DNA from 2 places in the Saccharococcus sp. Marseille-Q5394 genome. Region 1 is predicted to be linked to the other one. Evidence: predicted binding sites of a transcription regulator. Region 1 holds the regulator's gene; the other holds the start of a gene.

The links. Region 1 encodes LexA, which represses DNA repair genes until DNA is damaged. Its sites were predicted from a motif close to CGAACATATGTTCG; they were not measured.
Region 2: a site for LexA is predicted at 3,778-3,791, ahead of uvrB (excinuclease ABC subunit UvrB). Genes of this name have one in related genera too.

What each region holds. Positions count from the first base shown of each region.
Region 1 is NZ_CAMPPQ010000001.1:282,863-298,117, forward strand. It holds gene glpK (glycerol kinase GlpK) at 1-456, shown strand, start outside; gene OC538_RS01375 (glycerol-3-phosphate dehydrogenase/oxidase) at 471-2,120, shown strand; gene OC538_RS01380 (alpha/beta hydrolase) at 2,117-3,031, shown strand; gene miaA (tRNA (adenosine(37)-N6)-dimethylallyltransferase MiaA) at 3,028-3,978, shown strand; gene hfq (RNA chaperone Hfq) at 4,020-4,244, shown strand; gene OC538_RS01395 (trimeric intracellular cation channel family protein) at 4,306-4,902, opposite strand; gene OC538_RS01400 (aminotransferase class I/II-fold pyridoxal phosphate-dependent enzyme) at 5,041-6,306, shown strand; gene lexA (transcriptional repressor LexA) at 6,379-6,999, opposite strand; gene OC538_RS01410 (LysM peptidoglycan-binding domain-containing protein) at 7,202-7,516, shown strand; gene OC538_RS01415 (recombinase family protein) at 7,519-8,181, shown strand; gene OC538_RS01420 (DUF896 domain-containing protein) at 8,435-8,668, shown strand; gene tkt (transketolase) at 8,773-10,782, shown strand; gene sirA (sporulation inhibitor of replication protein SirA) at 10,953-11,399, shown strand; gene OC538_RS01435 (YneF family protein) at 11,521-11,757, shown strand; gene OC538_RS01440 (hypothetical protein) at 12,153-12,326, shown strand; gene OC538_RS01445 (hypothetical protein) at 12,367-12,615, shown strand; gene OC538_RS01450 (NUDIX hydrolase) at 12,641-13,105, shown strand; gene OC538_RS01455 (kinase) at 13,147-13,776, shown strand; gene OC538_RS01460 (YfiT family bacillithiol transferase) at 13,804-14,313, shown strand; gene OC538_RS01465 (cold-shock protein) at 14,476-14,676, shown strand; gene OC538_RS01470 (alpha/beta hydrolase) at 14,733-15,255, opposite strand, start outside.
Region 2 is NZ_CAMPPQ010000002.1:1,099,416-1,114,670, forward strand. It holds gene OC538_RS16175 (tryptophan transporter) at 85-609, opposite strand; gene OC538_RS16180 (HIT family protein) at 723-1,148, opposite strand; gene OC538_RS16185 (ABC transporter ATP-binding protein) at 1,301-2,050, shown strand; gene OC538_RS16190 (ABC transporter permease) at 2,034-3,254, shown strand; gene OC538_RS16195 (IDEAL domain-containing protein) at 3,356-3,589, shown strand; gene uvrB (excinuclease ABC subunit UvrB) at 3,858-5,840, shown strand; gene uvrA (excinuclease ABC subunit UvrA) at 5,848-8,718, shown strand; gene OC538_RS16210 (DUF4097 family beta strand repeat-containing protein) at 8,836-9,996, shown strand; gene OC538_RS16215 (DoxX family membrane protein) at 10,054-11,049, opposite strand; gene OC538_RS16220 (N-acetylmuramoyl-L-alanine amidase) at 11,455-12,015, opposite strand; gene hprK (HPr(Ser) kinase/phosphatase) at 12,198-13,148, shown strand; gene lgt (prolipoprotein diacylglyceryl transferase) at 13,153-13,959, shown strand; gene OC538_RS16235 (nucleoside recognition domain-containing protein) at 13,975-14,919, shown strand; gene ppaX (pyrophosphatase PpaX) at 14,912-15,255, shown strand, end outside.

The DNA.
Region 1 (15,255 bases):
TTCGTTGGACTCGGTACACCCTATTGGGATTCGGATACAAGAGGGGCAGTATTCGGATTGACCCGAGGAACCGAAAAAGAGCACTTCATCCGTGCAACAGTCGAAGCGCTAGCCTATCAGACAAAAGATGTACTGTTGACGATGGAAAAGGATGCTGGCATCGACATTGATATTTTGCGTGTTGATGGAGGGGCTGTCGGGAACACATTCCTCATGCAATTCCAAAGCGATATGCTGCAGATCGAGGTGGAACAGTCAGCATATATGGAGACGACCGCACTCGGGGCGGCATATCTTGCCGGGCTTGCGACAGGTTTTTTCAAATCTTGTGAGTCAGTGGAAGCTTTATGGGCGAAGGAACGGACATATTCGCCGAAGATGGCAGTGGAAGAGCGGGACGCCTTGTACGGAGGGTGGAAAAAGGCCGTTGAGGCGGCGCGGCTATTCAAACTTTGACTGGAGGAGAGCGAATGATGTTATCATCGATCACAAGACCGAAAGTGAAGCAGTTCATGCGCGACTATCAGTTTGACCTGCTTATCATTGGCGGTGGAATCACCGGTGCCGGCATTGCTCTTGACGCAGTGACGAGGGGATTGTCCGTCGCACTACTCGACATGCAGGATTTTGCGGCGGGTACTTCAAGCCGATCGACGAAACTCATCCATGGCGGCCTGCGTTATTTAAAGCAGATGGAGTTAAAAATCGTTTCCGAAACCGGGAAGGAAAGGGATGTTGTCTATCGGAATGCCCTTCATGTGACGGAGCCTGAGCGGATGCTTCTTCCCTTTCATAAAGGCGGCTCATTCGGAAAGCTGACAACTTCTGCTGGACTATTCGTCTATGATAAATTGGCGGGTGTGAAAAAAGAGGAGCGCCGTGAAATGCTGTCACCTGAAGAGACGCTTGAAATGGAGCCGTTAGTAAGGGAAGACGGTTTGCTTGGCGGTGGACATTATGTGGAATACCGTACTGACGATGCACGGTTGACAATCGAAGTATTGAAGAAAGCTGCCCAAAAAGGTGCTCTTTGCCTCAATTATTTGAAAGTCGAGCAATTTACGTATCAAGACAAAAAAGTGGCAGGTGTCTCTGCCCGGGATATGCTCACTGGAGAAGTAATAGACATAAGCGCTTCCGTAGTCGTCAATGCGACAGGCCCTTGGGTGGATGAAGTGCGTGGGAAGGACGAAGTGTCTAATGACAAACGGCTACGATTGACAAAAGGAACCCATATTGTAATCGATAAGTCGATATTTCCTCTGCAGCAAGCAATCTATTTTGATTCGCCTGACGGCAGGATGATTTTTGCAGTCCCAAGGGGCAATAAAGCCTATATCGGAACGACAGATACCTTCTTCGATGGTGATCGGGCTAATCCGGTTGCAACCGAAGAAGACATCGCATATCTTCTTGATGCACTTCATTACATGTTCCCTTCAGTCAAAGCGGATCGCAATGATGTCGAGTCGACTTGGGCAGGTGTTCGACCGCTAATTTACGAAGAAGGGAAGGATGCATCCGAAATTTCAAGGAAAGATGAAATTTGGGAAGCAGGAACGGGATTGATAACGATTGCTGGCGGCAAATTGACCGGCTATCGCAAAATGGCTGAAACCGTCGTAGACCAAGTCATAAAGAGGTTTCCGACAACTTCGTTCGGCCCATGCGTAACGGAATATCTCCCGTTGGCCGGGGGAGACTTCGAGAGTGAAGAACAGTTCGCAAACTTTATCGAGAGCAAATCGAATGAAGCTGAATTATATGGACTTACTAAGGAAGAAGGCCGAGCACTTGCCTCCTTGTATGGATCGAATGTCGATCAGGTCTATACCTATGTAAGTGCGGTATCAACAGAGAAAACAGTTTTACCTGCTATATGGAAAGCGGAAATCCTCTACTCGATCCATAATGAAATGGCAATGACGCCTTCTGACTTTTTCATTAGAAGGAAGGGGGATCTCTATTTCAACATCGCGTTTGTCAAACTGTATAAAGAGGCGGCAACGGACTATATGGGAGCTATCCTTTCCTATTCCGAAGAAACGAAAGAGCTCTATCTCTCCCAATTGGAGCAGCATATAAAAGAAGCTGAAGGAAAGGTCGGTGAACGTGTGTGAATGAACAGGTGTTGACGATGTCAGACGGTTTTTCCATCCATTCGGTGTATGCGCAACCTGCCAATCCTCCTATCGCACATATCCATCTACTTCACGGGATGGCGGAGCATATCGGTCGATATGAAGAGTTCATCACTTTTCTCACTGACAAAGGATTTGCTGTATCGGGTCATGATCATCGGGGACACGGTCATACAGCCACGTTAAATGGGAAGTTGGGCCATTTCGGAGATACGGTCGGCTTCGATCGGATCGTTGAAGACACGTATGAAATCATCAGCTTTTACCGCAACAGGTTCCAAGCGCCTCGTGTAATCCTTTTCGGGCATAGTATGGGGTCATTTGTAGCAAGGAGATACGCCCAAAGATTCGGCAGGGAACTAGACAAGCTTATTTGTTCAGGAACTGCCGGCAACCCTGGTGTAAGCCGTATCGGTGGAAAAGCTCTAGCGTCAATGAAAGGCAAGGCAACAAAGTTTGATGAACCGGACTATTTCATTAATAAATTGGTATTCGGAGGGTTTAATAAAATAGCCAGAACACCAAAAACACCTTTTGATTGGCTATCGAGAGACAATGAAAAAGTGGAGCAATACATTAATGATCCGTTATGCGGTTTCGTACCGACAACCCGTTTTTTCATCGATCTCTTTGATGGACTTGCGAAAATCAATGACTTGGACTGCATAAGAAAAGTTCCGAACAGATTGCCAATCCTTCTCCTCTCTGGTTTAGACGATCCTGTCGGCAATACTGGTAAGGGAGTCTGGCAGGCAGCACAACAATTTACTGATGCCGGAAATGAGAATATAACAGTCATGTTATATGAAGGCGGTCGCCATGAAATGTTGAATGAAGTGAATCGGGAACAAGTATTTAATTTCATAAAGGATTGGATAATAAAAGAATGAGTCAATCAGATAGAGTCATCGCAATTGTAGGACCGACTGCATCGGGCAAAACGTCTTTAAGCATCGAGCTTGCCAAAAGGCTGGATGGGGAAATTATCAATGGGGACGCGATGCAAGTATATAAAGAGTTATCTATCGGCACTGCAAAAATAACAGAAGAAGAAAAGGAAGGGATTCCCCATCATCTCTTCGACATTAAGGAGCCTTCTGATTCGTTTTCCGTAGCGGAATATCAGTCGACTGTGCGTAACTGTATTGAAGAGATCCGAAGCCGAGGCAAACAGCCGATCATTGTCGGCGGAACGGGCTTGTACATCCAGTCGGTCCTCTTCGATTTCAGATTTACCGAAGAGGCGGGAGACGATAACGTCAGGGCTGAATTGGAAAAAGAACTCGAGTCGGAAGGCGGCGCGGAACGTCTGTATCAGCGGCTTCAAAAAATGGATCCTGCTAGTGCAGAAAAAATCCATCCGAATAATCACCGCCGTTTGATACGTGCGCTCGAAATCATCCAAGTGACTGGAAAAACGAAGAATGAGCATGAACAAGGGGCAGGTGAGGCGCTCTTTTTTGATCATTTAATCGTCGGCCTTACATTGGACCGGGAAATTCTCTACAAGCGAATCGATGTAAGGGTCGATCAAATGATGGAAGATGGGCTGCTGGAAGAAGCTAGAGGTTTATGGGAAAAGGGCATCCGAAATGTCCAGTCGGTCCAGGCGATTGGATATAAGGAGCTGTATCAATATTTTGAAGGCGTCATCTCACTAGATGATGCAATAGAGTTAATAAAGAAAAATACTCGTCATTATGCGAAACGTCAAATGACATATTTTAGGAACAAAGTGAAAATCAGCTGGTTCGATGCAAATTCGGATAAAGAAAAGATTGTCGATGAAATTATATCAATTTTGAAGGGTTTTGAAGAGGCGGAATCGAATAAGTAAAAAGGCAAGAGAAATATAGAAGTAATTGGAGGCTGGGGTGTATGTCACAAGGTAATATGCAAGAAACATTTTTGAACTCACTACGGAAAAACAACACGTTTGTCACTGTATTCCTACTAAATGGTTTTCAGTTGAAAGGCCTTATCAAATCATATGATAATTACACCGTACTTTTGGAATCAGACGGCAAGCAGCAATTGATCTACAAGCATGCAATATCGACGTATGTACCTGCTAAGCCTGTAGTTTTGAAGGACGAGGAATAAAAACATATGTCCCAATGAAGGAACAGGTTCAATTAACCTGTTCCTTTTTCCATTTGGAATATCAAGAATTACTGCGAGGCAACTCCCAGTGATATTGATATGAAAGGATTCGTAAGGCAGCGACAACTACTAGCAATGCGTACAACGCCCAATCATAACTGTAAAGACCGATACCGACGAAAAACCCGGCCCCTGCTGCCCAAACGGCATAAATATCCCTTTTAAAGACGAGAGGGCGCCTTCCAGCGAGCAGATCCCGGATGACTCCTCCCCCTGCACCTGTCAACACGGCAGCAACCATTACTGCGAATAATGACATATTCATATTGACCGCAAGCATAGCCCCTTGAATCGCGAATGCCGCCAATCCAATGGCGTCAAAATAAGTGCCCCACCGATTCCAATGATTAATGATCGTCTTTGAAAAAAAGAAAATGAACGTTATTAAAACCGATGCGACGATGAAGAGGAAATTTTGACTCCATAGAACAGAAGCAGGCAACCCAAGAAGTACATTCCGGATAGCCCCTCCGCCGAACGCTGTTACCATCCCTAATATATAGACTCCGAAAATATCATATTTCTCTTCCTGTGCAATTAGAGCTCCCGAAATGGCAAAAGCCGCAGTGCCGATAAAACTGAATACTTCCCAAGCCAATGATGTTCCTCCTTGCTCCAAACACTTCATATAGTATATCAAAATAGAGGCTTTGCCAATTCCGGTCATTTTCCATTGACCAATCCAGACAGACTGATAAGATATTATAGTGACTATTTGTAGGAATGAGGAAATGAAATGATGATACATGAATTTGCTTCGGAAATCGAAACTAAGGCAGAAGCCGCTGAACAAAAACTTGCCCCATATTTTAAAGAAGTTGAAAAGGCGGCATTTTACAATCAACGGAAGGTGCTGGCAGCTTTCCGGAAAAACATGGTGAGCGACTTTCATCTAACCGGCTCGACTGGATACGGATATGACGATAGCGGCCGGGATGTACTGGAACAAGTCTATGCAGACACTTTTGGCGCGGAAGCATGTCTCGTACGTAACCAGATCATCTCCGGCACCCATGCCATCTCACTGAGCCTGTTCGGAGTACTTCGACCGGGGGATGAACTCCTTTATATTACAGGCAAACCTTATGACACACTGGAATCAATAGTGTCCGGAAACGGAGAGGATACAGGATCACTTATAGATTATGGAATCACTTACAAGCACGTTGATTTGAAGGAAGATGGCGCAGTCGATTTTGAAGAAGTGAGGAAGAATATCCATAACAAGACGAAAATGATTGGCATACAGCGTTCAAAAGGATATTCGGACCGTCCTTCCTTCCAAATTGAACAAATCGGGGAAATGGTACGCTTTGTCAAATCGATTAACCCGGACCTTATCGTATTTGTCGATAATTGCTACGGGGAATTCGTGGAAACGAAAGAGCCGGTTGAAGTTGGGGCCGATCTGATGGCGGGCTCACTCATAAAAAATCCCGGCGGGGGACTTGCAAGGACCGGAGGATATATCGCAGGACGTGCCGATCTTGTGAAAAAATGCGCTTATCGCATGACATCTCCTGGCATCGGTGCAGAAGCGGGTGCCTCCCTTGATACGCTATTGGAAATGTACCAAGGCTTTTTCATTGCGCCACACGTCGTCAGCCAAGCTGTGAAAGGCGCTCTCTTCACAGCGGCATTCTTGGAAAGCTTCGGATTTGATACGACTCCGCATTATTCAGCTGCGCGGACCGATTTGATACAATCCGTCAATTTCAGCAATGCTGAGCAGATGATCGCATTTTGTAGGACCATCCAGGAGAACTCGCCGATAAATGCGCATTATGCGCCAGAACCATCGTATATGCCGGGCTATTCGGATGATGTGATAATGGCTGCCGGGACATTCATACAGGGTTCTAGCATCGAACTAACAGCAGACGGTCCGATTCGTCCGCCGTATACGGCTTATGTACAAGGCGGATTGACATATGAACATGTTAAGGCGGCAGTTATGTCCTCCATGGATAACCTGCTGAAAGACTATAGGGTGGAAAATTAAAATGAAAAGAGGATGATCCTAGTCGATTCAGGTCGACAGGGTCATCCTCTATTTTTAATTGCTGAATGGTAATTAATGAATCTGGCGATAAACGCCGACTACTTTTCCAAGGATGGAAACAGAATTGACGATGATTGGCTCCATCGACTCGTTTTCCGGTTGCAAACGGAAATAATCCTTCTCTTTAAAGAAGCGTTTCACTGTTGCTTCATCCTCTTCTGTCATGGCAACGACAATTTCACCATTATGGGCAGTGTGCTGCTGTTTGACGACAACATAATCCCCATTCAGAATTCCGGCTTCTATCATACTATCTCCGACAATCTCAAGCATGAACAATTTATCGTCAGATGTGCCGTACGTATCCGGCAAAGGAAAGTATTCTTCAATATTTTCAATTGCAGTGATCGGCAAGCCGGCGGTTACCTTTCCGACAAGCGGAACGTGGACAACTCCCGATTTCAGTGCAGTCAGACCCTCGGGATCCAGCACCTCGATTGCTCTCGGTTTTGTCGGATCCCTCCGAATGTAACCTTTACTTTCCAATCTGGCCAGATGACCATGCACGGTAGAACTGGATGCTAGTCCAACAGCTTCTCCGATTTCACGAACGGAAGGCGGGTACCCTTTCAGCTTCACTTCATCTTTGATAAACGTAAGGATATCCTGCTGTCTCTTTGAAATTTTCTTCATTATTCCACCCCTCCAATTAATAGAATCAATGATAAGCAATTGTGCGAACAAAGGTCCGCCACCACAATTGTTTCTTAAAGAGAGTATAACAGGTGTTCGGGTGATTGGCAAACAAAGGTTCGAAGATTTGATTGACTTCTAAAAAAACCTGTCCTATAATGGGAACAGGTATTCCGAACAAACATTCTTGGAGGGGTTTTTAATGACTTTCATTCAAAAATATGGCTTCATTCTATTAATTATTTTCCTTTGCACTGCATTTACACTCGTAGGTGTCTTGAAAGAAGTTAAATCAGCCTCTACTTCATTCGTTGAAGTAACAATAACAGAAGGCGATACACTTTGGGGATTGGCGATAGACTATTCTTCCGATGAACATTCGGAGAAATGGATAGCGAAAGTAATGGAATTGAATGGCATGCAATCCACTATGATCAAATCAGGAGAAATATTGAAATTGCCTAAAGTTGATTCAGCAATACCTGATCCAATGATGACAGAATTGGCAGGAGACTAATGATGACAGAGAAAATGCAGACCTGTGTCTTATATTGCCGTGTCAGTACGGAAAAAGACTCTCAAGTCGCCTCCTTGTCCAGGCAGGAAGAAGAACTGAAGCGGCTTGCGGACGAGCTAGGGCTGAAGCCTATACATATATTCAAGGAAAAACATAGCGGCTACGATATGGATCGAGAGGGATTGCTCGACTTACTGGACTGCGTCCGTGATGAAAAGATAGACGCGGTACTCGTACAAGATGAAACAAGACTAGGGAGGGGGAACGCAAGGGTCGCTATCCTTCACCTTCTTGCCAAAACGAATACTGCAGTCATTACAAACCACGATAGCGGCGCGTTGAAGTTAAATGAGATGGACACAATGCTGCTGGAAATACTGGCAATTGTAGAAGAGTACCAACGCAAATTGCACAACGCCAAAATCCGTAGAGGCATGAAGCGGGCAGTCCGCGACGGTTACAAACCAGAACGGAACTTGAAAAACAAAGGGAATCTAGAAGGACGCGAACGGATTGAAGTCCCAATCAGTGAAATCGTGTCCTTACGCCAAAAAGGCCTGACCTTCGAAGAAATCGCCGGCATATTGAAAGGCCTCGGCCATAACGTAAGCAAAGCAACGGTCCATCGCAGATATAAAGAATATGAAACAGAGCAGGAAGGGTGATTAGTTGCACTTCCTGCTCTTTTTGTATACCTTCAAAGTAGAGTTTTAATGAGTTCCACTTCAATTGTTAATGGTAATATTGTTATTAGTATTATGGCTATAAGGATTGAAGTGCTAGGCTGCCTTAATTTCTGCAAAAAGTGCAGAAATACGGCAAATCGAACACTTCGCTGTTCGATTGGAAAGCGTCCGCCTGGAAAAACGGAAATCCATTGTACAATTGAGTGATGGACAATACAACTGGAGGAATTTTATGTTATCCCAAGATAAAATTAAACGTATCAACGAACTATCCAAAAAGTCAAAAACAATCGGCCTATCAATCGAAGAAGCAAAAGAACAAACACAACTACGCAAAGAATACCTGGAAACATTCCGTTCGTCCATGCGCGACACAATCGAAAACGTCAAAGTGATCGATCCCGAAGGTAACGACGTCACCCCGGAAAAAGTGAAAGATGCTCGAAACAAGAAGTTCCTGAACTGAATAACCAAACATAGGATGGATTGTATTTCATCTATTTATTGACTACACTATAGATGCTATAACAATTGCAACTACAAGATAAAGCACGGGAAAGGATGTTCTGAATGACCGAAAAGATTGACCAATTAGCAATTAATACGATTAGGACGTTATCTATCGATGCAATCGAAAAGGCGAATTCCGGCCACCCGGGATTGCCAATGGGAGCAGCTCCGATGGCTTACACCCTATGGACGAAGCATATGCATCATAATCCTTCCAATCCTGAATGGTTCAACCGCGATCGGTTTGTCCTCTCTGCAGGTCACGGCTCCATGCTGTTATATAGCCTGCTTCACTTGAGCGGCTACGGTTTGCCAATGGAGGAATTGAAAAACTTCAGGCAATGGGGATCGAAAACACCTGGTCATCCGGAATACGGCCATACAGTCGGTGTCGAAGCAACGACAGGTCCACTCGGACAGGGAATCGGAATGGCAGTCGGAATGGCCATGGCTGAAAAGCATTTGGCTGCACTTTATAACCGCCCGGGGTTCGACATAGTCGATCATCATACCTTTGCACTTTGCGGCGACGGCGACCTTATGGAAGGCGTTGCAGCAGAAGCGATTTCCCTTGCAGGTCATCTCCAATTGGAAAAATTGATCGTCCTCTATGACAGCAATGACATCTCCCTGGATGGAGAACTAGATATGTCATTCACAGAAAACATCCGAAAACGTTTTGAATCATACGGATGGAACTATATCCGTGTGGAAGATGGCAATGATGTTGAACTAGTTTCAAAAGCGATTGAAGAGGCGAAAGGCAATTCAGGCGGCCCGACAATGATCGAAGTGAAGACGGTCATCGGCTACGGTTCGCCGAATAAATCCGGAAAAGCTGACGTCCATGGTGCACCACTAGGCGAAGATGAAATGAAGCTTACGAAGGAATACTACCAGTGGACATATGAAGAGGATTTCTGTGTCCCTGAAGGCGTCTACGAGGCATTCAAAGAGGCGACCGATGAATTAGGCGTCAAAAAGGAACAGCAATGGAACGAACTGTTTGCACAATACGAGAGCAAACATGCTGACTTGGCCAAACAATTGAAAGCGGCAATCAAAGGTGAAATGCCTGAAGGACTTCAAGAAGCGCTTCCAACTTACGAGGCAGGTTCTTCACATGCTACTCGCTCCGCTTCAGGAGATGCCATCAACGCCATTGCAAATGTACTACCTTCTTTCTTCGGAGGAAGTGCAGACCTTGCAGGTTCAAATAAGACGACAATCAAAGGTGCGGGAGACTTCCTTCCAAGCGATTACAGCGGCCGCAATATCTGGTTCGGCGTCCGTGAATTCGCGATGGGTACTGCATTGAACGGAATGGCACTTCACGGTGGCTTGCATGTGTTCGGCGGTACATTCTTCGTATTCAGCGACTATGTACGACCGGCCATCAGATTGTCTGCCCTAATGGGAATGCCTGTCACATATGTATTTACGCATGACAGCGTCGCAGTAGGTGAAGATGGTCCAACACATGAGCCTGTGGAACATCTGTCATCCCTTCGCTCAATGCCTGGATTAACGGTCATCCGCCCTGCGGATGGCAATGAAACTTCGGCTGCATGGAATATTGCGGTATCATCGAAAAACAGACCGACAGTACTTGTATTATCGCGTCAAAATTTGCAAGTGTTGCCGAAATCCGGTGAACTTGCAATGGATGGCGTGAAACGTGGAGCGTACACGATTTCTCCTGCCGAAAAAGATGTGGCAGACGGAATCCTCATTGCGACAGGCTCTGAAGTAAACCTTGCTGTTGCAGCTCAAGCGAAACTCCGGGAAGAGGGAATTGACGTTGCCGTCGTATCCATGCCTTCTTGGGACTTGTTCGAGCAGCAGGATGAGCAATACAAAGAAAGCGTACTGCCGAAAGCAGTCAAAAAACGCCTATCCATTGAAATGGGTGCTTCCCTCGGGTGGCATAAATATGTTGGTGACGAAGGCGGAGTCATTGCAATTGACACGTTTGGAGCAAGCGCTCCAGGGGAAAAGGTTATTGCAGAATATGGCTTCACTGAAGAAAATGTCGTTCGTGAGATGAAAACGATCCTCGGTCGTAATTAATCTATACCGCTTCGGAATGTCATAAGACTACTTATTCCGGAGCGGTATTTTTCGCTGCTTTATTGATACACTATTGGAAAGTTTTCGACAACAATAGTGCCTTTCTTTACCGTGTTTTGACAAACTTTTTACTTCTATTGGGATAGACTATGTAAAAAGGAGTGACGGTCATGAGAACTTATGATATTTATAAAGTGAAAAAGAGATACCAATCGTTCATTCTTGGAAGGGAAGGGCTTCTCTATGATTTGCTCAAAGATCATGCACAGGAGCAACCTTTACAAGAAGTCCGTTATTTATGTGATGAAATTGAAGAATCAGCGATTGACCAAGCGATCCTCAGCAATTTGGGGAAAAGTTTTACGACGGTCGAAAGCGATGATGGAGAATATAAATTATCTCATCCAGTGAAAGGATCCATTCACATTTCACTTAACCCATATTCCCTTCAAGCTTATTGCGATGGTTCACGGATGTTGGATCTAGATTTATTTGTCGCATTATCCGGATCGGATGATCGTTTTTTTGCTGTGATGGACAAGCATGGCGAGTGGGGATGGCTGAAACCTGTCAAACAGGAAAATCATCTCGGAAATGATCATACTTTCTTATTTTAAATTTTAATTCGGTATAATATAGAAATATTCACAGCCGGTCATTGCTATCCGCGGCCTCTTTGTTGTATAATCCATCATGGTAGAGTATTCTCGAATCACGGTAGTGAAGGAGGTATAGCGGATGAGCACGATTTGGGTAATCCTCATTGCCGTCGTCGCGTTAATCGCAGGTGTGGCCCTCGGATTTTTCATTGCACGTCAATATATGATGAAATATTTGAAGGAAAACCCGCCGATCAATGAGCAAATGTTACGTATGATGATGATGCAAATGGGACAAAAACCTTCACAAAAGAAGATTAATCAAATGATGGCACAAATGAACAAAGTTAGTGACAATGCGGGTAAGAAAAAATAAGCTAGCTTATTTTCCTTCTATAAATGTTATTTTCATTTGAGTTATTTGTACAAGCTATCATAATGATACAATCGACAAAAACCACTTTTTACTGATGATAAAATCAGGAAAGTGGTTTTTTTATGCAATCACTCATGGTATTAAGGGGTATTTTGAATAAATTTCAACTTTGAGTATCCTTTCTGATCCTGTACAAGTTGGTCGATGAAACGTATTTTAAAGACATGTTTATGCTGTTTGATAAGCCGGTGGAAGGTTTTATTGTCCTTAAATCGGGTTGGTTACGTACTAAAAGAAAATCAAGAATAATGAAACGATTTGAATTGTAATCCGTATAATTGATAGGCAAGGGAAACTAGCTATATGGAAAACCAACAGGTAGGGGAGTGAACTTTATGGAAACATTTGGGAGAGGGTGCTTTTATATTATTGTTGGCGTAGTAGTCTTGATGCTTATGTCATTCATGCTGCAAAGCCAAATTGACATACCGTGGATCATTGCCATTCCACTAATTGGACTGGCATTTTGGGGTGCGAGTAAAAAAACAAAAGGTAAAGATAACAAGTAATTTAATCGACGTTTCTTGAAGTCTTAAAGGAGGAACTTTTATGAATAACGAATATAAAGAGACAGAGAGCAAACAAATGGATGGGTTTGACTTAAGTTTTAGAAATCCAGAAGTCCGTGTATGGATCGCAATCATGTTGCCTTCTTTCATAATAGCTAGCTTATTCTTATTTTTGACTGACATCCCTTCTTGGTATGCCACGTCCGCGATTCCCATTGTTTCTTGGATTTCTTTTTTCATTTGGCGATTTATTTATAAGAGAAGACAGATTAAAGATTCATTGGAGTAAGAGTAGAAATATGAGGAGGAATTGTATGAACTATATTAGAAATATGAGAGAACTGATTGGTCACGAAACCCTCTTCACGGTTGGTTGTGGTGTAATAATAGAAAATGAAGGCTGTATATTACTGCAGCATCGTACTGATGAAGAAAATTGGTGTATTCCAGGAGGAGTAATGGAGATCGGGGAAACATTCGAGCAAACAGCCAAAAGAGAAACTTACGAGGAAACAGGATTGGATATTGGTGAGTTGAAGTTGTTCGGTATATACTCAGGAGAGAGTTGTTTTGTACAATATCCAAATAAAGATCAAGTATACAGTGTTCAAATCATCTTTACGACAACTACATTTAGCGGTGAACTAAAGCAGCAAGGAATTGAAAGTAAAGAGCATCTGTTTTTCAGGAAAAATGAATTACCTGCTAACTTGAACCCGCGCCAAGAACAGCTTATACGCCATTGGGCTGAGAATAAAACTTTGCCTGTGATTAGTTAACTTTGTAATCCCGGTGTATGAAGGAGAATAAATTGGGGGCGATGTTAATATCTATTAAAGATATGGTTGAAAGGATTCTCTTTCAATTCTCAATACGTCCAAATCAAGCATGTCCCTTAATAATTGGAATAGATGGTTTAGGCGGCTCTGGAAAAACTACATTAGTTAAAGAAATTGAACAGGAATTAAGTTATCACAATTGCCAAGCTGTCTCTTTTCATCTAGATGACCACATTGTTGAAAGGAAAAACCGATATCAAACAGGACATGAAGAGTGGTATGAATATTATTACTTACAATGGGATGTTACTAAGTTGAGGGCTACTTTATTTGAACCGCTGTCTAGTGGTTGTGACAATATTCAGCTTGATTTTTATGACAAATTTACTGACACAACTACAACCAATTATATTAATGTACCATCCGCCAGTGTAGTTCTCATTGAAGGTATATTCCTACAAAGACAAGAATGGAAAGGGTTCTACAATTTTGTCATATATCTAGATTGCCCATGGGAACTGAGGTATGAGAGAGTATTAAATCGTGATTTGTATATCGGGAAGTATGAAGAACGACTTACTAAGTATCAAAGTAGATACTGGTTAGCTGAAAAGCATTACATCGAGATCGTAAAACCAACTATGATTGCAGATTTAGTACATAACGCATAATTTTAATAAGGAAAAGGGGAATGAAAAATGGACGTTAAATATCCAATAGGGGCATTACAAGTTCCTGAAAAAGCAACACTAGCAAATGTGCAAGAATGGCTAAAGGACATCGAAACGTACACGATTCGATTACGAGAAGTTGTTGATTCATTAAATGAAGAGGAATTAAGAAAAACTTATCGGGATGGTGCCTGGACAGTACGTCAGCTCGTTCATCATATTGCAGATTCTCAGTTGAACATGTATCAACGGTTAAAACTTGCATTAACTGATGAAAATTCAACAGTACCGGCGTTTGATGAAGAAAAGTGGGCGATTCAACCGGATACACAGCTTCCAGTGGAAAGCTCCATTAAAATGCTTGAAGGGATTAATGAGCGAATCGTAGCATTAGGAAAGAGTTTATCTGAAGAACAGCTGGATCGAGTTTTTACTCACCAGAAAAACGGTGAAATAACAGTTGGAACAAAAGTTGCAAAATTAGCTTGGCATGAAAATCATCACTTGGCGCATATAAAAATTGCATTGTCCAAATAAACTTGCCACATATCATTTGCTATTTCCTTGTGCATCTGTTATTCTTAAGAAGAATTATTTTTGTTCTGTTTCAGATCGAGATTAGATTTTGTTTTTCGTCTAAAGTATTTGAGCAAGGATAATAACACATTGTGTGGATAACCGCACTAGGAGGCAACAATTATGGAACAAGGTACAGTTAAGTGGTTTAATGCAGAAAAAGGTTTTGGATTTATCGAGCGTGAAGGTGGAGAAGACGTATTCGTACACTTCTCAGCAATCCAAAGCGACGGTTTCAAATCTTTAGACGAAGGTCAAAGCGTAACATTTGAAATTGAGCAAGGACAACGTGGCCTACAAGCTACAAACGTTCAAAAAGCTTAATTATAGCTAAAAGAAACCCTCTTTCCGATATACTGGAAAGAGGTTTTTTTGTCATGTCATGAAGTCTGAAAACCGAAATTATGTAGGAAGTGCAAGACTTCCTGTTCGTATTCCTCTGGATTCTCATTGAATGACTTCGCATGGGCACCCTTATCGAATAGCTTTATCATCTTCTTGTCATCCTTCAACTCGTACAGTTCCTTCGTCATTTCCGGCAGAATGAAATCATCTTCCATACTATGGATGAACAGCATCGGTTTTTTAATGTTTACAATCGCTTCCCTCGGCGAAATGAGACCTGTCGTGTAGCCGTCTCTGATCTTCAGGAACAGATTGGCGGCCCGCAATGTCATTGACGACCGAAGAGGTGTGCTCGTACGCATGATATGAAGGATCTGCTCGGTGAAATCGGAGAATGGACAATCGACAATGTAAAAGTCTGCTTCATCTTCATACTCTCCCGCATATAGGATCGTCGTCGCAGCTCCCATCGATTCACCGTGGACGCCGAGCAATGCCCGGCTGCCAATCCGGTCGCGTACAGCGGAGACTAGTGCATTCAAGTCGACCTTTTCATAA
Region 2 (15,255 bases), on a different contig from region 1:
TCCTTTTCATAGTTTAATTAAAACATGGCAAACTGTTTCGGGCAAATGAAAAAAGCTTTCCCCATGAGAGGAAAGCTTTTAGTTTCAATTGGATAATGCTGTTTTAAATGAAGTACGCTTCAACAAAGTTTGAATGATCGGGTAGATGATGAAAAATACTATCCCGTTCATAGCGATTGCGGGTAGGACGACTGTTACGAACAATAATCCGAAAGGTACTTTCGCGCCAATGACGAAAATGGCGACGGATAGAAAAATTGTTCCTGAAAGCAGTGTTCCGCAGCAAGCGATGATTGTTGAAACGATTAAATGGTTTGCGGCTTTTCTAAGCAGTGCAATGACCGCAAAAACAACAAACGCCGTAATGAACTTATCGATGATATTCGGTATGAATCCTCCTGGGAAACTTGTAAAGATCCCTGATAGGACTCCGGTCGTCGCTCCCAGTAAAAAGACGCTCTTGACGTCCGGGAATAAAAAGATGCCGATGAACATCATCGTCAGCATGAAGTCAGGCTTCATGCCTTCACCGTAACCCGGTATGACCAAGTACAAAGCAGCACCGACTGAAACCAATAGCGCCATCAACATAAGATTTTTCGTATTCAATTCTCATCTCTCCTCAACTGGACTCTATTTTTCGCTCTCCTGACGTATCCTCGTGATCGTCAGCGAAAACTTATGAAAAGTATACTGGTGATTTCATGGAATTGCAAGTCTTATTATTCGCTGAAACGGCTTCGGATCTGATTCGCGATTTCTTGGATCCGTTCTTGAGGAAATTCCTCTACCTTCGGATTCCAGTCTGACTCGAAACCGTCCGTTTGATCATATCTCGGGATGAAATGCATGTGAAAGTGGAACACGGCTTGTCCAGCTGGAGCTCCATTGTTTTGAAGCAAGTTCATTCCGGCAGGCTTGAACTCCTCTTTTAAAAGGTTCGCGATTTTCGGGGCTACAGAAAAAAGTTGCGAAGCTTCTTCTTCCGTCAAATCATAAAGGTTTTCCCGATGGATTTTCGGGATAAGCAACACATGCCCTTTCGTCACAGGCATGACATCCATAATGACAACGACGTTCTCGTCTTCATAGATTTTCTCGCTGGGGAGGGTGCCTTCTACAATTTTACAAAAGATACATGATGTCATTTGCGGTCATCCTTTCCGATTGTCAGTCTCCACATTAGGAGTAGTATTCATTAATGACACAAGTGTAGCATATTTTCAGGTAATGCGTGAAAGATGGACAAAGCATTCCGGTCTGATGTTTGGTAAAATGGAAACTAGAATGGAGGATGACTATGGCAATTCTTGAAGTGAAAGAAGTGACAGGCGGGTATACACGTAAGCCTGTTCTGCATGAATTATCATTTGAAATCGGCAAGGGTGAGCTCGTCGGCTTAATCGGCTTGAACGGTGCCGGGAAAAGTACAACGATTAAACATATTATCGGACTGATGAATCCGCATGAAGGCGAAATTGTAGTGAATGGCGTCACGTTTCGCGAAAACCCTGAAGTGTACCGTAAAGCGTTCACATACATTCCGGAAACACCAATTCTATATGAAGAGCTGACACTGAAGGAACATCTTGAATTGACAGCGATGGCATATGGACTGGATCATGAATCGTTCGAGGCGCGTACTGAAATACTTTTGAAAGAGTTCATGATGGAGAAGCGGCTGAATTGGTTTCCATCTCATTTCTCGAAAGGGATGCGGCAAAAAGTCATGATTCTTTGCGCTTTTTTAGTGGAACCTTCCCTTTATATTATCGATGAGCCGTTTGTCGGACTTGACCCGATCGGGATTCGTTCTTTGCTCGATCAAATAGAAGAAAGAAAAGCAAATGGCGCTTCCGTATTGATGTCTACACATGTGCTTTCCACTGCTGAAAAGTATTGCGACCGGATTATTCTGCTGCATGAAGGACGGGTAAGGGCACAAGGGACAATGGATGATTTGAGGAAAGCCTTCAACAGGCCAGGTGCCACTTTGGACGAGCTCTATATTTCAATGACCGGGGATCATGATCATGAACAGCTTGCGTGAGATTTGGGGCGATCGTTTTATCCGTTATATGAATGAACTGCAAAAGTATATGAGGTTCGTCTTCACCGGTCATTTGGCAATTGTTCTTCTCTTTACGATAGGGGCGGGCGGATACGCGTACAGTGAATGGTTGAAGGAAGTGCCATCCGAATTTCCTTCAGCAATCCTCGCTGCAGTCCTCATCGGGGCGGCTTTATCAATAGGCTCACCGATTACGTTACTGAAGCCTGCAGATATCGTCTTTTTCCTTCCGATGGAAAATAAGCTTGAAGACTATCTGAAACGGTCACTGCGCTATTCACTAGTTTCCCAGCTTCCAGTGCCCTACATTCTATTCATCGTCCTATTGCCATTGTTGGCGGCAACTGATGTCGCTGGAAAACCGCAATTCATTCTGACGGCCATCGTCATTTTCCTGGTTAAATGGAAGTATGTAGAGACGGAGTACTATTACCGCCGCGCCAATGAAGGGGTGGGAATGTGGAAGGACCGTCTTGTCCGGTTCGTATTGGCATCTCTTCTCTTGTATGCGGTGCTTACAGGAATTTCTTATTTAATCCCGTTAATTCCTCTAGTCGGTGTTCTGATGGCAGTCTATTATTTATTCTGGAAGAAAAGAAGCGTTGCAAACCCGTTTCCTTATGAACATTTCATAGCGCTAGAGCAAAATCGTATGATGCGTTTTTACCGATTCGCAAACTATTTCACGGACGTTCCACATTTAAAAGGATCGGTCAGTCGCCGTGCATGGCTCGGATTCCTTATGCGTCCTGCAAAATACGGACAAGCATCACCTCAACGCTATTTGCTGCGAAGGACTCTTGTGCGTACAGACGATATTTTTTGGCTATGGGTCAGATTGACCGCATTATCGGTAGTAGGCGTCGTTCTCATTCCTTTCCCGATCGTCGTCTATATTTTCATTGGGGCATTGGCATTTGCATCATCCATCCAGTTGGTCCATGCACTACGGGCGGGGGATGACTTCAGGATGGATATGTTGTTCCCTGAAACGGACAATACGAGGCAGTCTGCCATCCGGAAAACAGTTAGCGGCGTTCAACTGCTGCAGTCAATTTCTGTTCTCGTGGCTGGCCTCCTGACATTCGGCGTATCCTTGACGCCTGTCATCATGGCGGTCATTGTCTTCGTCGTTTCCGAAGCGACAATCCGTGTTTCCAATGAAAAATCGGAAGAAGTATGAATAATTGATGTGAAAAAAATAAAAATAGAATATTCCCAAAAACCTTGCAACTGATGCCCGAAGTTATGTATAATGAAAAAAAGGCATCAGGGGTGAGGGAAATGGAAAACAATTATTCATATGCCGAGTTCTTAAAAGCCGTGGGGAAAAATAGTACATCGCTTCAAGCGGAGAGATTGTTAAATGATATTTATATGGATCTATTCCTGAACCATATTCATCGGGAGCAAACGAAAAAACGTCTCTTGCGGCTGATTGATCTTGCACTTGATGATAAGGACGAGTACGCCTTCAAAAGTCTGACAGATGAACTGATGAAACTTGAAGAAAATTAAACAACGTAAGCGGGCTGCTAGCTAATCAATCAATTAGCTGAGCAGGCCCGCTTTTTATTATTGTATCGGCTAGTTCCGGCGGCCAGCTCCTCGAGTCGCTTCGGTCTTGAAGCAAAAGGCAAATAGCACCTTTTATTCAAGCCCTCCATCGCTTGTCGGAGCTAAACAGACCGCCTCCACTTTTATTTTGAACGTATGTTCTCTTATTTCTTTGGTCTTGGCATTGTCTATGGTAAAATGAAGATAATTCATTTGGGGAGGGGCTTGCATGGTCCAGAAATTCGATTTACACGCTCCTTACGTTCCGTTGGGCGACCAGCCTGCCGCCATTTCACAGCTCGTGGAAGGCATCAAGGAAGGCAAAAAGCATCAGACGCTTTTAGGGGCGACCGGAACAGGGAAGACGTTCACAGTTTCAAATGTTTTAACAGAAGTTAATAAACCGACACTAGTCATTGCACATAATAAAACACTCGCCGGCCAATTGTACAGCGAGTTCAAAGAGTTCTTTCCGAATAATGCGGTTGAGTATTTCGTCAGCTTCTATGATTTCTACCAACCGGAAGCATACATGCCGCATACGGATACTTATATAGAGAAGGACGCGACAATTAACGACGAGATCGACAAGCTGCGCCACTCCGCTACATCTGCCTTGTTCGAAAGGAATGATGTACTGATCGTAGCATCCGTATCTTGCATTTACGGCCTTGGTTCGCCTGAGGAGTACGGAAAGCATGTCGTTTCGCTCAGGTCAGGCATGGAAATCGGTCGGAATGATCTCCTCCGGCGATTCGTCGATATCCAATATTCAAGAAACGATATTAGTTTCACACGGGGGACATTCCGTGTCAGGGGTGACGTCGTAGAAATATTTCCTGCTTCACAGGACGAACACTGCATCCGCATCGAGTTTTTTGGCGATGAAATTGACCGTATCCGTGAAGTCGATGCTCTTACAGGTGAAATTTTAGGTGAACGTGAACATGTCGCGATCTTCCCTGCATCCCACTTCGTCACGGGCGAAGAGAAAATGGTGAAGGCAATCGCGAATATCGAAACGGAATTGGAAGAGCGCCTCGCCGTGCTGCGCAAGGAAGATAAACTCCTAGAAGCGCAGCGGCTTGAGCAGCGTACCCGCTATGATTTGGAAATGATGCGGGAAATGGGCTTCTGCTCAGGGATCGAGAACTATTCGAGGCATTTGACATTACGACCTGCCGGGGCAACCCCCTACACGCTGCTCGACTACTTCCCGGAAGATTTTCTGATGATTATCGATGAAAGCCATGTCACCTTGCCGCAAATCCGCGGCATGTATAACGGAGACCAAGCGCGGAAACAAGTATTGGTCGATCATGGTTTCCGTCTTCCGTCCGCCTTGGACAACAGGCCGCTCATGTTTGACGAATTCGAGGGGTATGTCAACAAAGCCATCTACGTATCTGCAACACCAGGTCCTTACGAACTTGAGCATACACCGGAAATGGTTCAACAGATCATCCGGCCAACCGGTTTGCTTGACCCGATCATTGAAGTACGGCCGATCGAAGGGCAGATCGATAATCTGATCGATGAAATTAATGAGCGTACAAAGCGCAACGAAAGGGTATTGATTACTACATTGACGAAAAAGATGTCCGAAGACCTTACCGATTATCTCAAGGATATCGGCATCAAAGTCCAATACTTGCATTCAGAGATCAAAACATTGGAGCGGATTGAAATTATCCGGGAACTCCGATTGGGCACCTACGACGTTCTCGTAGGCATCAACTTGCTGAGGGAAGGGCTCGACATACCCGAAGTTTCGCTTGTCGCGATTCTTGATGCCGACAAGGAAGGGTTCCTCCGTTCCGAACGCGCCCTCATTCAAACAATCGGCCGGGCTGCTCGTAACTCTGAAGGAAGAGTTATCATGTATGCGGACCGTTACACGGATTCGATGAAAAAAGCGATTGATGAAACCTCGAGACGTCGGGAAATCCAAATTGCGTACAATGAAAAGCATGGAATCACTCCAACGACGATTAAAAAGGAAGTTCGCGACGTCATCAGGGCGACCCAAGTAGCGGAAGAGGATATCTCCTTCTTGGAAAAAGCGACGAAAGGCAGGAAATTGTCGAAGGACGAAAAAGTGAAATTGCTCGCGACTCTTGAGAAGGAAATGAAGGAGGCGGCAAAAGCGCTTGATTTCGAAAGGGCTGCCGAATTGCGCGATACGATACTAGAATTGAAGGCTGAAGGGTGAAAATGCGATGAAAAACACGGAAATAGTCATTCAAGGTGCAAGGGTGCACAACCTGAAAGATATCGATGTCCGCATCCCGCGTGACAAGCTCGTCGTTATGACCGGCTTGTCCGGCTCGGGGAAATCGTCCCTTGCATTCGATACGATTTATGCGGAAGGGCAAAGACGGTATGTCGAATCGCTCTCCGCTTATGCGAGGCAATTTTTAGGACAGATGGACAAGCCTGACGTAGACGTGATTGAAGGGTTATCGCCCGCAATCTCGATCGATCAGAAGACGACAAGCCGCAATCCGCGTTCCACCGTCGGAACCGTAACTGAAATCTATGATTACTTACGATTGCTATTTGCACGGGTCGGCAAGCCGATCTGTCCGAATCACGGGATTGAAATCTCCTCCCAAACGATCGAGCAGATGGTCGATCGGATTATGCAGCTGCCGGAACGTTCAAGGCTTCAAATCCTAGCGCCTGTCATATCCGGCAGGAAGGGGACACATGCGAAGTTGATCGAGGACATCAAGAAACAAGGTTATGTCCGGATCCGCGTCAACGGTGATGTAATCGACCTCGATGATAATATCGAGTTGAATAAAAATAAGAAACACACGATCGAAGTCGTCATTGACCGGATTGTTGTGAAAGAGGGTATTGAGGCCCGTTTGAGCGATTCCCTCGAGTCGGCATTACGTTTAGCCGAAGGAAATGTATTGGTTGATGTAATTGATGTTGAAGAATTGCTGTTTAGCGAGCATCATGCATGTCCGATCTGCGGATTTTCAATCGGGGAACTGGAACCGCGTATGTTTTCATTCAACAGTCCATTCGGGGCATGTCCGGATTGTGATGGCCTTGGGACGAAGCTAGAGGTAGACCCTGATCTCGTCATCCCGGACAATTCACTAACTTTGAATGAAAACGCCATTGCACCATGGATACCTACGAGCTCCCAATACTACCCGGAGCTGTTAAAAACAATTTGCAAGCATTTCAAGATACCAATGGATGTTCCGGTGAAAGACTTGCCGGATGATGATCTGAATATCATCCTCTATGGTTCGAAGGAAGAAAAGATCAAATTTCAATATACGAATGAATTCGGCAATACACGGGTGAACAACATTTATTTTGAAGGCGTTCTCGCAAATGTGGAGCGCCGTTTCAAGGAGACATCCTCCGATTATATACGTGAACAAATGGAGAAATACATGGCAAGCCGTGCATGTCCGGCATGTCACGGATACCGATTGAAAGAGGAAACGCTCGCAGTTAAGGTGAACGGGACGCATATCGGGGAAGTGACGTCATTGTCCATTACGGAAGCCGACCGATTTTTCAACGATCTGGTCCTATCCGAAAAGGATATGCAAATCGCGAGACTTATCCTGCGGGAAATCGCCGAGAGACTAGGATTCCTCATCAATGTCGGTCTGGATTATCTGACGTTGTCAAGAGCGGCCGGCACATTATCAGGCGGAGAGGCGCAACGTATCCGGCTTGCCACGCAAATTGGATCTCGCTTAACAGGCGTCCTCTATATATTGGACGAGCCTTCGATCGGTCTTCATCAGCGTGACAATGACCGTCTCATCGGCACACTGCAAAGCATGCGGGATATCGGGAATACACTCATTGTCGTTGAGCATGATGAAGATACGATGATTGCTGCGGATTATTTGATTGATATCGGACCGGGTGCAGGTGCTGCCGGAGGGCAGATCGTTTCAGCTGGGACACCGGAAGAAGTGATGAATGATCCGAAATCATTGACTGGTCAATATTTGAGCGGCAAGAAGTTCATCCCATTGCCGATAGAACGACGCCAGCCTGATGGCAGGATCGTTTCAATCAAGGATGCGTCAGAGAACAATTTGAAGGATGTTGATGTGGACTTTCCACTAGGACAGTTCATTGCCGTGACAGGCGTTTCAGGCTCCGGGAAAAGTACGCTCGTAAATGAAGTGCTTTACAAAGTGCTTGCCCAAAAGTTGAACCGATCCAAGCAGAAACCTGGGAAATTCACTTCCATAACGGGTCTTGAGGAATTGGAAAAGGTCATTGAGATTGACCAATCCCCAATCGGACGGACGCCAAGATCGAACCCTGCAACCTATACAGGAGTTTTTGATGACGTTCGTGATGTCTTCGCCATGACAAACGAGGCGAAAGTGAGAGGCTACAAAAAAGGGCGATTCAGTTTCAACGTAAAAGGCGGTCGCTGCGAAGCTTGCCGCGGAGATGGAATCATCAAGATTGAAATGCATTTCCTTCCTGATGTGTATGTCCCTTGTGAAGTATGTCACGGGAAAAGATATAACCGCGAAACGCTTGAAGTGACGTACAAAGGGAAAAATATTGCGGATGTCCTTTCGATGACTGTCGAAGATGCACTCGTCTTCTTTGAAAACATCCCTAAGATTAGCAGAAAACTGCAAACGATTGTCGATGTTGGCCTTGGGTACGTTCAACTTGGACAACCCGCCACGACGTTGTCAGGCGGAGAAGCGCAACGGGTGAAACTCGCCTCGGAATTGCATAAGCGATCCAACGGTAAATCGTTTTATATACTAGACGAACCGACGACGGGACTCCATGTCCATGATATTGAAAAGCTGCTTCTCGTCTTGCAGCGGCTCGTCGATACCGGAAATACCGTCCTTGTCATCGAGCATAATCTCGACGTTATCAAAACCGTCGATCATATTATTGATCTCGGACCTGAAGGCGGCGACAAAGGCGGCCAAATCATTGCAAGCGGAACTCCAGAGGAAGTGGCTGAAAATGGAGTCTCCTATACCGGCCACTATTTAAAGCCGATTTTGGAACGCGACCGACAAAGAATGAAAGAGCTGATTGAAACCGCCGCTGGAAAAGAATGAAACCTTCTGATCGATGATTCGTATATATAGTAAGTGTTGAAGAAGTCTCCATCGGTTTTGCTAAAGGCGGGGACTCTTATGCAAAGGAAATTTCAAGCATACCTAGGAGGCGGAAAGATGCAGAACGAACGCAAACGTATCTTGACAATGTTGGAAAACGGCACAATCTCAATGGACGAAGCCTTGACTCTTTTGGAGACGATGGAGAAGAGACAATCCACGACCGATTCATCACAAATGGATGAAAAGATAGTCTATAATGAAGAATTTCAGCAAGACAGCTCGAAGGATGACTCCGGAAGATCGCAAGGCAAGGACCCATCGATGGATGAATTCATTGAAGATATCCGGAAGGATTTTGTGACGGTGGGAGATCGTTTCATGCAGTTCATGCAATCGACAGTTGAAAGAGTGAAAGGATTCGATTTCGACGCTCCGTTTGGCGGAAGCTCTATTTTCCATCACACGATTGTGAAGCAAGCGGACGGTTTGGATGAAATCCTAGTCGATGTGGATCATGGAAGCGTCTCGATCCATGCAACGGACAACTCGGAAATACGGGCTGAATTCACTGTGAAATCCTTTAACGGCCGATCAGAAGAAGATGCAAAGAAAGAATTTCTTGATAAATTGATTTTCCTGAAAGACGAAGGCAAACTGCGTTATTTAAGTGATTTGAAATCAAGTCAGGTCAATGTCGACCTTTTCATACCAAAACAGGAGTACCGGAAGATTTCTGTGCGGCTGCTCAATGGTAACTTCAACTTGAAGGACATTTCTGTCGATCGGATCTACACGAAAACGGCGAACGGAAAAGTGGATGTTGAGCGGATCGACTTTAAAGAGGCAGAGTTGGAAGCGGGGAATGGATCAATCCGTTTGAATGATAGTACAGGCGAAACGTTGGAAGCCGAAACGATCAACGGTCGCGTCTACGTCTCCGGAAAATTGAAAGATGTCGAGGCGAAATCGTTGAATGGCCATGTAGTCGTGACTACGACTGATGCCGCAGCACAAAAAATCGATGCCAAAACAGTGAGCGGTTCCGTTGAAATCTATATTCCATCCGACGCGCCTCTTCGTGGTGAAATCTCCACAAATATGGGACGTTTGGATCTTCAGCTCAACGATGTCAGTAAAACGACTGAGCAAGAACAGTTTCTGCACCGAACAATCATCTTCAACAAGGATCTGGAAGGCGACGCCACACCAATCCATATCCAAGGAGAAGCGAAAACAGGATCTGTAATTGTTTGTTACAATGTAAAACATGATTAACAGCAATAAAGACTGCCCAGAAAGTCAGTAAAAACTGACTTTCTGTGGCAGTCTTTTTTATGCAAATCGGTAATAAATCAATAAAAATGTACTTAGCACAAATAAAAAGTTCAAGAAAACAAATATCATTTGGTCCATTCTATTCTTATGCATTTTAACCGGAGGGTGATAAAAGGATATTCCTTCGATAATGAATAGTATTAAAACGATGTGAATCATCCCATGTCCCACTACTTCGGTATAGCCAAATATGGTCGTTGTCAGGATAAATAAAATTGTTACGACAACAGCCAATAAACGGTTAAGAATACCAACGACTAATAGATAACCAACAACGAATTCAATAAATGCTGAGAGAACAATAAATAGTTCTGGGGGAAAGCCGAAAGTAGGGACGTCATGGCGTTGGATAATATCGATCGTCATGCCAGGGTATACCCATTTTTCTACTGCAACCCAACATAAACTTAAACCTGTACCGAGGTAAAGGAATGGAAATCCTGCTGTCTCCAATTTTGTTCTTCCTACCAGCAAAACACCGATGATAGCAAGGTAAAACCCATAATCTAACATATGAAACCAACCGGAATAACTCCAAATATAAAGAAAAAAACCAAGCATTGCTACGGCAGCTATTTTCGTCGTTACATGATAAGGAATAATGAGTAAAACGATAATGGCCCACATAACAGCCGTTTGCCAACTATGGTGGATAGTGAACTCAGGTGCAAACATTGTTCTGTTTACTACTTGTAGGATAAATGCCGCCGCTGTCCCATACTGAAGAATATAACGAGAGTATTTCCGGTATCCATCTAATTTCATATCGATGGTAGCGACACCCGGGATCTTCATCAGCTGTGGTATGAATTGAGATAATAACGCTAAGAAGAGAGCAATTAGTAAGGATAAAACGATGAATTCTCTCGAAAGAATTTGCTCAATAGAAACCTTTTCCGGCTCTAGTTCTGTAAACCATTTTACATGGGCATTTGCAATAATCGGCGAAAAGCAAAATAGCCCTATTAGTAGTATGAAATTGTATTTCTTCAACGTATATCCCTCTCCTTTTGTAACAGAGCATAAAATTTATTATTCCCTAAGAAATCGCCGATTATGCTGACGCTTACTGTAAGTAGTCGCACTGAGAGCAAGCTGCTCCGCGCTCAAATTCAGTCATCCCGCGCTCAAAGCAGTCCGCTTCGCGCCCAAAGCAGTCCGCCCCGCGCCCATAGTCAGTCCTCTCGCGCCCAAAGCAGTCCGCTCCGCACCCAAAGCAGTCCGCCCCGCGCCCAAAGTCAGTCCTCTCGCGCCCAAAGCAGTCCGCTTCGCGCTCAAAGCAGGCCTCTTCGCGCCCAAAGCAGTCCGCTCCACGCCCAAAGCAGGCCACTCCGCGCTCAAAGTCAGTTATCCCGCGCTCAAAGTCCGTCATCCCGCGCCCAAAGGAGGAAATCCATTTTAAGTGGTTTTCTCATGATATAGCCAATTCAGTATACCGAAGCCGATCGCTCTTGCACATTGAACGCGGTACGCTCTCGAGAGCAATAGTCCCGCCTCTTCGCGATTCGTCATAAAACCGCACTCCACTAATACTGCCGGCATTTTCGTCTCCCTCAATACTGCGAAATTTGCGGGTTTCATCCCTCGGTCTTTCCGTCCGCAAGCGGTAATCATCGAGTGGTGCACCTGTTCAACCAATGCCGCAGTCCGTTTGCTCGCTTGCGGATACATATATGTTTCGATGCCTTGCGCTTCATTCCAACTGTTGCCGAATGCATTGGCGTGGAGTGACACGAACGCATCTGCATCCAACTTGTTTGCAATTGCAGCCCTTTCCGTTAATGGTACATCCCGGCTATTTTCATGCGAATAAAAGACGTCGACCCCTTCCAGAAGCAAATAATGCCTGATCCGATCAGCCAACTCCGAGTTGAACTGGTATTCCAACAGCTTGCCGTCAGGTGAACGTTTTCCTGGGGTAAGTGGGCCGTGCCCTGCATCAAGTATGATTGTTGCCATCTGATCTCCTCCTCGCCATCTATATAGTCTGTTTCGCATCATTAGTGGACAAATTCGGACGAAATCATTTCAAATGAATCTGTTCGTGGTAAAATAGAGGTTATGGATGACTTGAACTGACAGAAATCTTTCGCTTTGTGAAGCGGTCGAATACAAGTTCAACATAGAAAGGCGGCGAGCTAATGTCGGTTGTTACAGTGGAAGACGTTCAAACTCATTTTGGACTTGAAATTGTTGCAGGCGGGGCAGGTATTGAACGGAATATCCTTACGAGCGACATCTCCAGGCCAGGTCTGGAAATGGCTGGCTATTTCGATTTTTACACGTCGGCAAGGGTTCAACTACTTGGAAAAACGGAAATATCCTTTTTCAACAAATTGGAAGAGGCGGAACGGTGGAACCGGATGGATCGCCTTTGCACGACTGAAACTCCGGCTTTCATCCTGGCACATAATATCGTATGTCCGATTGAACTTAAGCAAATTGCGGAAGAACGGGGAATTGCGGTGTTGCAGACAGAGCATCCGACTACGCGGTTTTCAGGAATGTTGACGAATTTCCTGGAAGGCCAGCTGGCTCCGATGACGACAGTTCACGGCGTGCTTGTCGATGTGTACGGGATAGGTGTTTTGATTACCGGGAAAAGCGGTGTAGGGAAGAGTGAAACTGCTTTGGAGCTTGTGAAACGCGGCCATCGTCTCGTAGCGGATGATGCTGTTGAAATTAGGCAAGTGGCGAAGAACGTCTTGATCGGAAATGCGCCGAAGCTTCTCAGCCATATGCTTGAAATCCGTGGTGTCGGCATTATTGATATGATGACGTTGTTCGGTGCAAGTGCGGTGAAGGATGATAAGCGGATTCTCATGGTCATCGATTTGGAAGTATGGGATCCGGATAAAGTGTATGACCGGTTAGGCATCGATGAAGAAAAGATGAAAGTTATGGATTCGGACTTGACGAAGCTTACTGTACCCGTGAGGCCAGGGCGGAATTTATCAGTCATCATTGAAGTTGCGGCCATGGATTATCGGATGAAAAGGTTAGGCATTAATGCAGCGGAGACATTTTCGAAAAAGCTGGATTTGGCGATCAGCCAAGATGCAGGGAATTCTGACGTAGAGGGGATAGAGTAAACTAATGTTCGATTTACTGACGATTGATCCAACGGCCTTCAGTTTGGGGCCAATAGATATACGGTGGTATGGAATATTAATCACAACCGGCATCATCCTAGCATTCATTGTCGTACAAAAAGAAATGGTGAAACGTGGGATGCATCCGGATTTCTTAACGGATCTGCTCATATGGGCGGTGCCGTTATCCATCATAAGCGCAAGAATCTACTATGTCATATTTACGTGGGACTCCTATAAAGATAACCCAATCGATGCCATCAAAATATGGGAAGGTGGCATTGCCATCCATGGAGCGTTGATTGGAGCCTTTTTAACGACTTACGTTTACACAAAACTCCGTGGCGTATCATTCTGGAAAGTGGTGGACATTGCTGCTCCGGGTTTATTGATCGGTCAAATCATCGGGCGATGGGGAAACTTCATCAATCAGGAAGCGCATGGCGGTCCTGTATCGGAAACTTTTCTGAAAAACACGTGGATTCCCGATTGGATCATGAACCAAATGACGATCAACGGCGTAACGTATCATCCGACATTCCTCTATGAATCGTTATGGAATGTCGTCGGCCTCATTATCATTCTGCTTTTACGCAGGGTCCGATTGAAGCGGGGGGAAATGTTCTTCTTCTATCTGACGTGGTATTCAATCGGCAGATTCTATATTGAAGGAATGAGGACGGACAGTTTGTACGGCGGCGATCTTCGCGCTGCGCAGATTGTGTCGATCATCGCAATCGTATTTTCAGTTACATTATTCATTTGGAGAAGGTTTATTAAGAAAGTCAAAGTGGACTATCAAGATAAATAGAAGAGGGATGGGGAAATGCAAACGCTTCGAAATGGGTTAAAAGCTGGATTGAAGACGACATGGACGTTAGGGAAAATCATTTTCCCGATCACTGTCCTAGTAGTCATTTTGCAACATACACCTGTTTTGCCGTGGCTAGTCAAATTGATCTCGCCATTCATGGGATTGTTCGGATTGAGCGGGGAAGCCGCAATTCCCTTAGTGCTCGGCAATGCTTTGAATTTGTACGCCGGAATCGCAGGAATCCTCTCACTTGAGCTGACGGTGAAGGAAGTATTCATTTTGGCTGTGATGCTCAGTTTTGCACATAATATGTTCATTGAGACGGGAGTCGCTTTGAAGGTCGGCGTCAAATTATGGATTGTGCTCGTCGTGCGATTCGGTTTGGCGGCGTTTTCCGGCATCATTATTAATTTGTTCTGGAAAGGCGGCAGTGAAATTGCACAGTATGGCATGGCGCCTGAAGTGACTGCTGTTCCGGATGGGTGGCTGGAAATCGGATTGCTCGGTTTACAGAAAGCGTCGTTTGGTGTATTGCAGCTTGCACTTATCGTCATTCCGCTTATGATCGTCGTCCAATTTTTGAAAGACCGCAACTACTTGCAGAAGTTTTCGGAAAAACTGGCGCCGTTCACGAAAGTTATCGGCGTGCAGCCGAATGCCTCGATGACACTGGTCGCGGGCCTTGTTATTGGTCTTGCCTACGGTGCAGGCGTCATGATCCAAGCGGTTCAGGAAGATGGCGTCAGCAAAAAAGACGCAACGCTTGCTTTCATTTTCTTGATTGCCTGTCATGCCGTCGTTGAAGATACACTCATTTTCGTACCTTTAGGCATTCCAATCCTGCCGTTGCTAATCATCCGTCTCGTCACAGCATTCGTGTTGACGATTGCGGTCGCTTACATTTGGAAACAGGCAGAACGGAAAAGGGAGAAGGAGGTTACCATTCTCAATGGATAATATTACAACACTATTATTTGACTTCGATGGAACTTTGCTCGACACGAATGAGCTGATCATCCAGACGTTCCAAACGGTTTTGAACGCTCATTATCCGGGAAGGTACGATAGGGAAGACATCCTGCCCTTCCTTGGACCAACGCTGAAGGAAACGTTTGAAAGTATCGACCCGGAAAATTCGGAACAACTGATCGCTGAATATCGCACGTGGAACCTTGCCAATCATGACGCATTCGCCTCTGAATTCGATGGGGTGAGCGAAACATTGCGGCAGTTGAAAAGTTCAGGGTTTAAAATGGCGATTGTATCAACGAAACGAAATAATATGATTATGAA